Regions from separate parts of the Stenotrophomonas sp. TWI587 genome, predicted to be linked through region 1. Evidence: riboswitches for the same ligand, from Rfam matches in the RefSeq annotation. Region 1 holds a riboswitch; the other holds the start of a gene.
The links. Region 1 has a riboswitch for glycine ahead of gcvP (aminomethyl-transferring glycine dehydrogenase). Riboswitches for the same ligand answer to the same signal wherever they lie in the genome.
Positions count from the first base shown of each region.

Region 2: another riboswitch for glycine. It lies ahead of ABE464_RS06295 (trimeric intracellular cation channel family protein); the one in region 1 lies ahead of gcvP (aminomethyl-transferring glycine dehydrogenase).

Region 1 is NZ_JBDJMW010000005.1:63,538-68,123, forward strand. It holds gene gcvP (aminomethyl-transferring glycine dehydrogenase) at 1-2,274, opposite strand, end outside; glycine riboswitch at 2,363-2,464, opposite strand; gene ABE464_RS09640 (multidrug effflux MFS transporter) at 2,743-3,966, shown strand; gene ABE464_RS09645 (hypothetical protein) at 4,070-4,456, shown strand; gene ABE464_RS09650 (glycoside hydrolase family 19 protein) at 4,503-4,586, opposite strand, start outside.
Region 2 is NZ_JBDJMW010000003.1:142,620-147,205, reverse strand. It holds gene ABE464_RS06310 (NAD(P)/FAD-dependent oxidoreductase) at 1-616, shown strand, start outside; gene ABE464_RS06305 (ribonuclease E inhibitor RraB) at 617-961, opposite strand; gene ABE464_RS06300 (GIY-YIG nuclease family protein) at 1,048-1,317, opposite strand; glycine riboswitch at 1,362-1,455, shown strand; glycine riboswitch at 1,464-1,555, shown strand; gene ABE464_RS06295 (trimeric intracellular cation channel family protein) at 1,648-2,265, shown strand; gene ABE464_RS06290 (MdtA/MuxA family multidrug efflux RND transporter periplasmic adaptor subunit) at 2,520-3,635, shown strand; gene ABE464_RS06285 (MdtB/MuxB family multidrug efflux RND transporter permease subunit) at 3,632-4,586, shown strand, end outside.

The DNA of each region.
Region 1 (4,586 bases):
GCTGATCGGCAGGATCGAGGCGCTGCCGAAGCTGGCCGCGCTGACCATGCCGACATCGCCTTCGCCGCCCAGCACCTTCGGCAGGAACGGGGCGAGGTGCGACTTGACCGCACACGGGCCGACGCCCGGGCCGCCGCCGCCGTGCGGGATACAGAAGGTCTTGTGCAGGTTCAGGTGCGAGACGTCCGAGCCCCACTTGCCGGGCTTGGCCACGCCGACCAGGGCGTTCATGTTGGCGCCGTCGGTGTACACCTGGCCGCCGTGCTTGTGCACGATCTCGCAGATCTCCACCACCTCTTCCTCGAAAACGCCGTGCGTGGACGGGTAGGTGATCATCAGCGCGGCCAGGCGATCGCTGTACTTCTCCGCGTTGATGCGGATGTCGTCCAGGTCGACGTTGCCGTTGGCATCGGTCTTGGTCACCACGACCTTCATGCCGCACATCTGTGCCGAGGCCGGGTTGGTGCCGTGCGCCGAATCCGGGATCAGGCAGACGTCGCGATGGCCTTCGCCGCGCGAGCGGTGGTAGGCGCGGATCGCCAGCAGGCCGGCGTACTCGCCCTGCGCGCCGGAATTCGGCTGCAGGCTGACCGCGTCATAGCCGGTGCATTCGACCAGCATCGCTTCCAGACCGTCGATCAGTTCCTTGTAGCCGGTGGCCTGGTCGGCCGGGGCCAGCGGATGGATGTTGGCGAACTCCGGCCAGGTCACCGGGATCATCTCGGCGGTGGCGTTGAGCTTCATGGTGCAGCTGCCCAGCGGGATCATGGTGCGATCCATCGCCAGATCCTTGTCGGCCAGCGAACGCAGGTAACGCAGCAGTTCGTGTTCGCTGTGGTGGGTGTTGAACACCGGGTGGGTCAGGAAGTCGCTGGTGCGGACCAGATCGGCCGGCAGCGCATCGGCGGTGGCGACGTCGAGGGCATCCACGTCGACCGTGGCACCGAACAGCTGGCCGAGCGCGATGATGTCGGCGCGGGTGGCGGTTTCGTCCAGGCTGATGCCGACCGCATCGCTGTCGATCGCACGCAGGTTAATGCGCGCAGCCGCAGCCTTGGCATGGATCGCCTTGGCGTCGATGTCCTTCACGTGCAGGGTGTCAAAGAAGTGCTCGCCGACGTTGACGCCGGCACCGCGCAGTGCCGCGGCCAGGATCGCGGCCAGGCGGTGGGTACGGCGGGCGATGCGGGTCAGGCCTTCCGGGCCGTGGTACACGGCGTACATGGAGGCCATCACCGCCAGCAGCACCTGGGCGGTGCAGATGTTGGAGGTCGCCTTCTCGCGGCGGATGTGCTGCTCGCGGGTCTGAAGGGTCAGGCGGTAGGCGGCATTGCCCTGCGCATCGACCGAGACACCGATCAGGCGGCCCGGCATCGAGCGCTTGTACGCATCGCGGCAGGCCATGAAGGCGGCGTGCGGGCCACCGAAGCCGAACGGCACGCCGAAGCGCTGCGAGTTGCCGACCACGATGTCCGCGCCCCATTCGCCGGGTGCGGCGATCAGGGTCAGTGCGAGCAGATCGGTGGCCACGGCGACCAGGCCGCCACGCGCGTGCACGGCATCGGCCAGCGCCTTGTAATCACCAATATGGCCGAACGTATCCGGGTACTGCAGCAACACGCCGTAGGCTTCGGCTTCCATTGCCTCGGCCGGGGTGCCCACGCGCAGCACGATGCCCATCGGCTCGGCGCGGGTGCGCAGCAGTTCCAGCGTCTGCGGGTGAACGGCGTCGTGCACGAAGAAGGTATCGGACTTCGACTTGGCCGAGCGCTTGGCCAGCGTCATCGCTTCGGCTGCAGCGGTGGCTTCATCCAGCAGCGAGGCGTTGGCGATTTCCATGCCGGTGAGGTCGGCGCACAGCGTCTGGAAGTTGATCAGCGCTTCCATGCGGCCCTGCGAAATCTCGGCCTGGTACGGGGTGTAGGCGGTGTACCACGCCGGGTTTTCCAGCACGTTGCGCAGGATGACATTCGGGGTGAGCGTGCCGTAGTAGCCCTGGCCGATGAAGGTGCGGAACACCTGGTTCTTGTCGGCGATGGCGCGGATCTTGGCCAGCGCCTGCACTTCGGTCAGCGACTCGGGCAGGTCCAGCGGTGCCGGCGACTTGATCCCGGCCGGGACGATCGCATCGGTCAGCGCGTCCAGCGAGGCGTGGCCGACCACGTCGAGCATCTGCGAGATTTCGGCGTCATTGGGGCCGATATGGCGTTCGACGAACGCGTGACTGTGTTCAAGCTCGCGCAGGGAGGGGGTGTTCTGGGACATGGCTGGCATCCGGAAGAGTGGGCACGCACGTTCGGAAGGCGGCCGGGCCGGTGCGCGTCGCGGGCGACAGCGATCCACCGGACCTTGCGGTCTTCCTGGGTGCCCCTCTGTCCTTTTGCCTGAGAGTTTAAAAGCACGCATCTGCGTGCTTCGTGCCCCTTCGGCGCCGGCATTCGCCGGTCTCTCCAGAGTTTTGATGCGGGTGGTATCGGGCCTGAGCGATTACGGGCGTTGCGCCTTCGGCAGCGGGTGTCCGCTTCTCCCACCATGTAGCCCGGCGATTATAGCCCAGCCCTTTCGGCCACTGGGCCTTTCCGGCACATGAATACGGGGCCGCACGGGCGGCAGAATGGGCCCCCGGGCATGGTGCCGGGGGGCGCAAAGGCCTATCATCTCCGGATCCTCGTATTCATCTGGCGCCGCCCTCCCGGGCTGGCGCCCGCCGTGCATTGCGCATGGCCGCTGACGGAAGCCCGCATGACGCCCGCCTCACCCTCGACCCGCCGCCTGGCCCTGCTGCTCGCAGGCTTGGCGATGTTCGGTCCGTTCTCGATCGACACCATTTTCCCGGCCTTCCTGCTGCTGGGCGAGCGCATGCAGGTGGACCAGGTCGCGGTGCAGCAGACCATCAGCGTGTACCTGTTGTTCTATGGCCTGATGAGCCTGGCGCACGGCCCGCTGTCCGATGCGTTCGGCCGCAAGCGGGTGATCATCGGCGGGCTGGTGTTGTTCATCGGCGCCTCGATCGGCTGCGCGCTGTCGCGGGACATGACCACGTTGCTGGTGTTCCGCGCGCTGCAGGGCGTGACCGCGGGTGTGGGTGTGATCGTCGGCCGCGCCGTGATCCGTGATCTGTACCACGGTGCCGACGCGCAGCGCTTGATGAGCCAGGTCTCGATGATCTTCGGCGTGGCCCCGGCGATCGCCCCGATCATCGGTGGCTGGATCCTGCTCGGCGGCGGCGACTGGCCACTGATCTTCTGGTTCCTGGTGCTGTTCGGTGTGGTCCTGCTGCTGGCCACGGGCAAGTGGCTGCCGGAAACCCATCCGGTCGAGGCGCGCACGCCATTGTCGATGCGTGAACTGCTGCGCAGCTATGCCCGCATGGGCTCCAACGCGCGCCTGCTGCGGCTTTCGGCCGCCGGCGCGCTGAATTTCTCCGGCATTTTCCTGTACATCGCCTCGGCGCCGGTACTGGTGATGCAGCACCTCAAGCTGGGCGAGGGCGGGTTTGCCTGGTTGTTCATTCCAACCATCGGCGGCATGACGATGGGCTCGTTCCTGTCCGGGCGCATGGCCGGGCGGATCCTGCCGCAACGGCAGATCGCGATCGGGTTCGGCCTGTGCGCACTGTCGGCCGTGCTCAACATCACCTATGTGCTGTCGGTGCAGCAGATCGCGCTGCCGTGGGCGGTGATGCCGATCTTCCTGGGCGGCGTGGGCATGGCGCTGATCTTCCCGGTGCTGGCGCTGGCGGTACTGGACATGTACCCGCACCAGCGCGGCCTGGCGTCTTCGATGCAGATGTTCATCCAGCTGATGATCAACACCGTCGTGGCCGGGGTGGTCTCGCCCATGCTCAGCAGCAGCCCGGTGCATCTGGCGTTGGGCTACATGGGCTTCTTCGCGCTGGGCGGCTCGTTCTGGTACTGGGAACGGTATTGCGAGCGCCGCCGCGCCGTGCTGACGCCCATCGAGTGATGCCCATGCTCGGCCCTGCCCGCACAGCCACAAAGCGGGGCGGAGACAGGCCCACCCTGGCCTGTGCGGTATCCTTGACGCTTTGACGCAGTCCGGATTTGCCATGTCGACCACCTCCAAACTGCGCCGCGACATCCGCCGGCGCCGTGAAACCCAGGCCGCCAACCGCGAGCAGGCTGCTACGCCGCCGGTTGAGCCGCATGCAGAGCTGCGCGATCAGCAGCGCACGCTGCTGGCCGGCATCGTCCGCCGCGACGGCGAATGGGTGCTGGGGATGGATGGCCGCATCGCCGGACAGACGCCCAGCGCGGCGCGGGTACTGGCCCTGATCATGCAGGCCGCAGAGCTGCACGAGCGCCAAGGCACGCCGGTGCGCCTGGTCTATTCCGATGCGCTCAAGGATGCCGCGCATGCCGAGGCCAAGGCCGACGGTATGGATTTCGAACAGTTCAAGGTGGAACTGGCCGCCCAGTTGAAGCCGGCGTCGTAGGGGTGAACAAAAACGGGGCGACGCAACTGCGTCACCCCGTCGTTGATCAGCGACCGCGAAGGTCGTCGATGACATCCACATTCGGGAACTTGTCGATCACGCACTTCACGTAATCGGCCGGCTTGAGCGC
Region 2 (4,586 bases), on a different contig from region 1:
AAAGCTGGGCGTGGAAGTGCTCACCGGCATGCCGGTCAGCGACATCAATGCGGAAGGCTTCCAGCTGGGCGAACGCTTCGTCGAGGCCCGTACCGTGGTCTGGGCCGCGGGTGTCGCCGCCTCTCCGCTGGCACGCACCTTGGACGTGCCACTGGACCGCGCCGGCCGCGTGCCGGTACAGCCCGATCTCACACTGGAGGGCCACCCGGAGATCTTCGTTGCCGGTGATCTGGCTGCGTTGACCCAGGCCGATGGCAAGCCGGTACCCGGGGTCGCCCCGGCGGCCAAGCAGATGGGCAAGCACGTGGCGACCACGATCCAGGCGCGTCTGGCCGGCAAGCCTGCGCCGGGCCCGTTCAAGTACCAGGACTTCGGCAACCTGGCGACCATCGGGCGCATGGCCGCGATCGTCCACCTTGGCCGCCTGCAGCTCTCCGGCGTGCTGGCGTGGTGGTTCTGGCTGGCCGCGCACGTGTTCTTCCTGATCGGCTTCCGCAACCGCGTGGTGGTGCTGCTGAACTGGGCAGTGGCGTACTGGAGCTACCAGCGCAGCGCGCGGATCATCTTCGGCGATGCTCAGGAGGATCGCCGGCCGAAACGGCCGCCGACGCCCTGATCAGCCCTGCGACAGGCATCCCCAGCCATCCACCTGACCGCTGTAGGACACCGCCTCACTCGCGAGCAGACCTTCGAAGCCGGCGATGTTCTGGTGGGTCGGCAGCATCAGCGGATGCACCACCACCTGCCACGGGAACTCATCGTTGCCCTCATACGCGGCGAAGGACACCTTCTGGTCGTTCTTGAGCAGGTGCACGGCGAAGGCGATCGCCACGTCCTGGGTCGGGAAGATCAACGCGAAATCCACCTCGCGCGGAACCGACAGGTCATCGCCGTCCTGCAGCATGTTCCAGAGCACATCGCCATTCTCATCTTCCGGGTACAACGACAGATCGCGGGACATGGCACTCCAGGGCTTGGGCAAGCGGATCAACAAACGAGGGTCGATGGTATGCCGCCGGCGAAGGCGCGAACAAGCCGGGTGCCGCGCTACATGGGGTCGCCCAACTGCAGCCACGCCAGCTTGCGCTCCCGCGGTTGCCGCTTGAGCTGCCACTCGGCCTTCGACGCCGCTGCCCGGTCCGGGTAGGCGCGCATCGCCAGCACCTTCACCGGTGGGTTGGCGCGGGTGTATTTCGCCCCTTTGCCGGCGAGATGGGCCTGGAAGCGCGCGTCCACGTCGTTGCTGATGCCGGCGTAATAGCTGCCGTTGCGGCATTCAAGCAGGTACAGGTACCAGAGGGCGGGTTCAGCGGGCATACCGGGATTATCCCCCGGCACGGGCCCGGCGGCTGCTAGAATCCGCCCCGGATGCAGGAGAGAGGCGCCGCGCTGGCGCCCGCCGAAGGCGCAGGCTCCCATAATCGCTCAGGCCGGTGGCTGCACAGCCACCAACCATGCATCCGACACGCCGATCTGGAGAGAGGTCTTCAATGACCCGCCGAAGGGGCACGTGGCCTTGGCCACCGAACTCTCAGGCAAAAGGACAGCGGGAGCGGCAACGGAATCCCACCTCACGACAGTGCAGCGGCGCTGGCGTGATGCGTGTGCGTTTCCGTCCCCGCCTGATGTGTCCCCCGGAGCCACCCCATGCTGCTCTCCCTGATCTACCTCATCGCCATCTCGGCCGAAGCCATGACCGGCGCGCTGTCGGCCGGCCGCCGCCGCATGGACCTGTTCGGCGTGGTCATCATCGCCTGCGTGACCGCGCTCGGCGGCGGCTCGCTGCGCGACATCGTGCTCGGCCATTACCCGCTGGGCTGGGTGAAGCACCCGGAGTACCTGGGCTTTACCATCTGCGCGGCGCTGATCGCGACCTGGGTGGCACGCTGGATGCACCACTTCCGGCGCACCTTCCTGGTGCTCGATGGGCTGGGCCTGATCGCGTTCACCCTGATCGGCTGCGCGGTCGCGCGCGAGGGCGGGCACACGGTGCCGATCATCCTGATCGCCGGCATGCTCACCGGTGCGTTCGGCGGCGTGCTGCGCGATGTGCTGTGCAACGAGGTGCCGCTGATCTTCCAGAAAGAACTGTATGCGGTGATCACCCTGCTCACCGGCGCGGCCTACCTGACCCTGCTGGAACTCGGTGTGTCACTCAACGCGGCCACGCTGTGGTGCCTGGGCGGTGGCTTCCTGTTCCGCCTGCTGGCGATCCACTTCAAATGGGAAATGCCGAAGTTCGTGTATCGCGACGAGGTACATTGACGCACCGGCGGGCATGACCAAGGTCACGGGAGCTTGAGCGGCCCGGCCCTGTATCATGGCGCTCCCGTTCCCTTCGAACGGCATCCAGCCACGCGGCGGTGTTCCACCCGCTGCCCCGCCAGACACCCTCTCCCCCGTTGACCTGCCGCCGTCGGCCGGTCCCCATGGACGCACTGCTCCGGTGGAGGGTGCGCAGGATGCGTATGTCCGCTTCAACGCCCCCGTCGTCTCGCCGTCGTTTGGCCAAACCGCTGTTGATCGCTGCCGCTGTCAGCCTGGCCGCCATCGCTGCATGGAAGCTGCTCTCGCCCGCCCCCGCCGCCGGCCCGTCCGGGGGTCCGCAGCCGACCCCGGTGCGTGTGGCCACCGCGACGCAGGAAGATCTGGTGGTGCGTCTGAAAGCGCTCGGCACGGTGACCCCGCTGCATACGGTGAGCATCCGCAGCCGCGTGGATGGCGAACTGCTTCGGTTGGCCTTCTCCGAGGGCCAGCACGTCACCGCCGGCGAGCTGCTGGCCGAGATCGATCCGCGCCCGTTCCAGGTGCAGCTCTCGCGTGCGCTGGGTACCCAGCAGCAGAACCTGGCCGAGCTGGACAATGCCGAAAGCCAGCTCAAGCGCTTCGCCGAACTGCAGAGCAAGCACTTCGTCTCCGCGCAGGACCTCAGTGATCAGCAGAGCAAGGTGCGCCAGCTGCAGGGCCGCCGCCAGACCGACCAGGCGGCGGTGGATGAAGCACGCCTGCAGCTGCAGTACACCCGCATCACCGCGCCGGTGGCCGGGCGCATGGGCCTGCGCAATGTGGATGTCGGCAACCTGGTGCGCAGTGGCGATACCGAGCCGCTGGCAACCATCACCCAGACCACCCCGATCAGCGTGCTGTTCACCGTGCCAGAGCCGGACCTGCCGGCGGTGGTCGCTGCCGCACGCGCCGATCCCCGGTTGACCGTGGAAGCCTGGGACCGCGAGGAGCGCACCGCGCTGGGTGACGGCGTGCTCTCCAGCCTGGACAACCGCATCGATACCGCCACCGGTACGCTGAAGCTGCGCGCGCAGTTCGCCAATGCGGATGAGTCGCTGTTCCCCAACCAGTTCGTCAACGTGCGCCTGCAGGTCAGCAGCAGCGATGCGGTGGTCATTCCCAATGCCGCCGTGCAGTTCGGCAGCAAGGGCAGCTACGTCTACGTGATCGCGGCCGATGACACCTCGTCCCTGCGCAGCGTGGTGCTCGGCCCGGCCGATGGCGAACGCGTCTCGGTGCGCGAAGGCCTCAAGGCCGGCGAGCGTGTGGTGGTGGAAGGCATCGACGGGCTGCGCGAAGGCGCCAAGGTCGAGGTGGTGGAGCAGGACCCGCCGCGGACCGGCGCATGAACCTCTCGCGCCCCTTCATCGAGCGCCCGGTCGCGACCACGCTGCTGATGGTGGCGCTGCTGCTGTCCGGCGTGATGGCCTACCGCTTGCTGCCGGTCGCGGCACTGCCGCAGGTCGATTACCCGATCATCCAGATCACCACGCTGTATCCCGGCGCCAGCCCGGATGTCACCACCAGCGCGGTCACCGCGCCGCTGGAACGACAGCTGGGCCAGATCCCGGGCCTGAAGCAGATGTCCTCGACCAGTTCGGGCGGCGCATCGGTGATCACGCTGCAGTTCTCGCTGGAGGTGGCGCTCGGCGTGGCCGAGCAGGAAGTGCAGGCCGCGATCAACGCCGCCGACAGCTTCCTGCCCGACGACCTGCCGGTGCCACCGGTGTATCGCAAGGTCAATCCGGCCGATACACCGATCCTGACCCTGGCGGTGACCTCACAGGGCCTCTCGCTGCCGCAGGTGCACGACCTGGTCGATACGCGCATGGCGCAGCGGCTCTCGCAGCTGCCCGGCGTCGGCCTGGTCAGCCTGGCCGGTGGGCAGCGCCCGGCGGTGCGCATCCAGGTCAATCCTTCCGCGCTCGCCGCCAACGGCCTGAGCATGGCCAGCATCCGCACCGCGATCGGCACGGCCAACGTCAACATGCCCAAGGGCAGCTTCGACGGCCCGACCCGCGCGATCATGCTCGATGCCAACGATCAGATGCGCTCGGTGGCCGAGTATCGCGCCCTGATCCTGGCCTGGAAGGACGGCGCACCGCTGCGCCTGGGCGATGTCGCCACCATCGAGGATGGCGCCGAGAACCGCCAGCTGGCCGCGTGGTCGGGCACCACCCCGGCGGTGCTGATCAACACCCAGCGTCAGCCAGGCGCGAACGTGATCGCCGTGGTCGACCAGGTGCGTGCGCTGCTGCCGCAGCTGCAGGCCTCACTGCCGGCCGGGGTGGATGTGACCA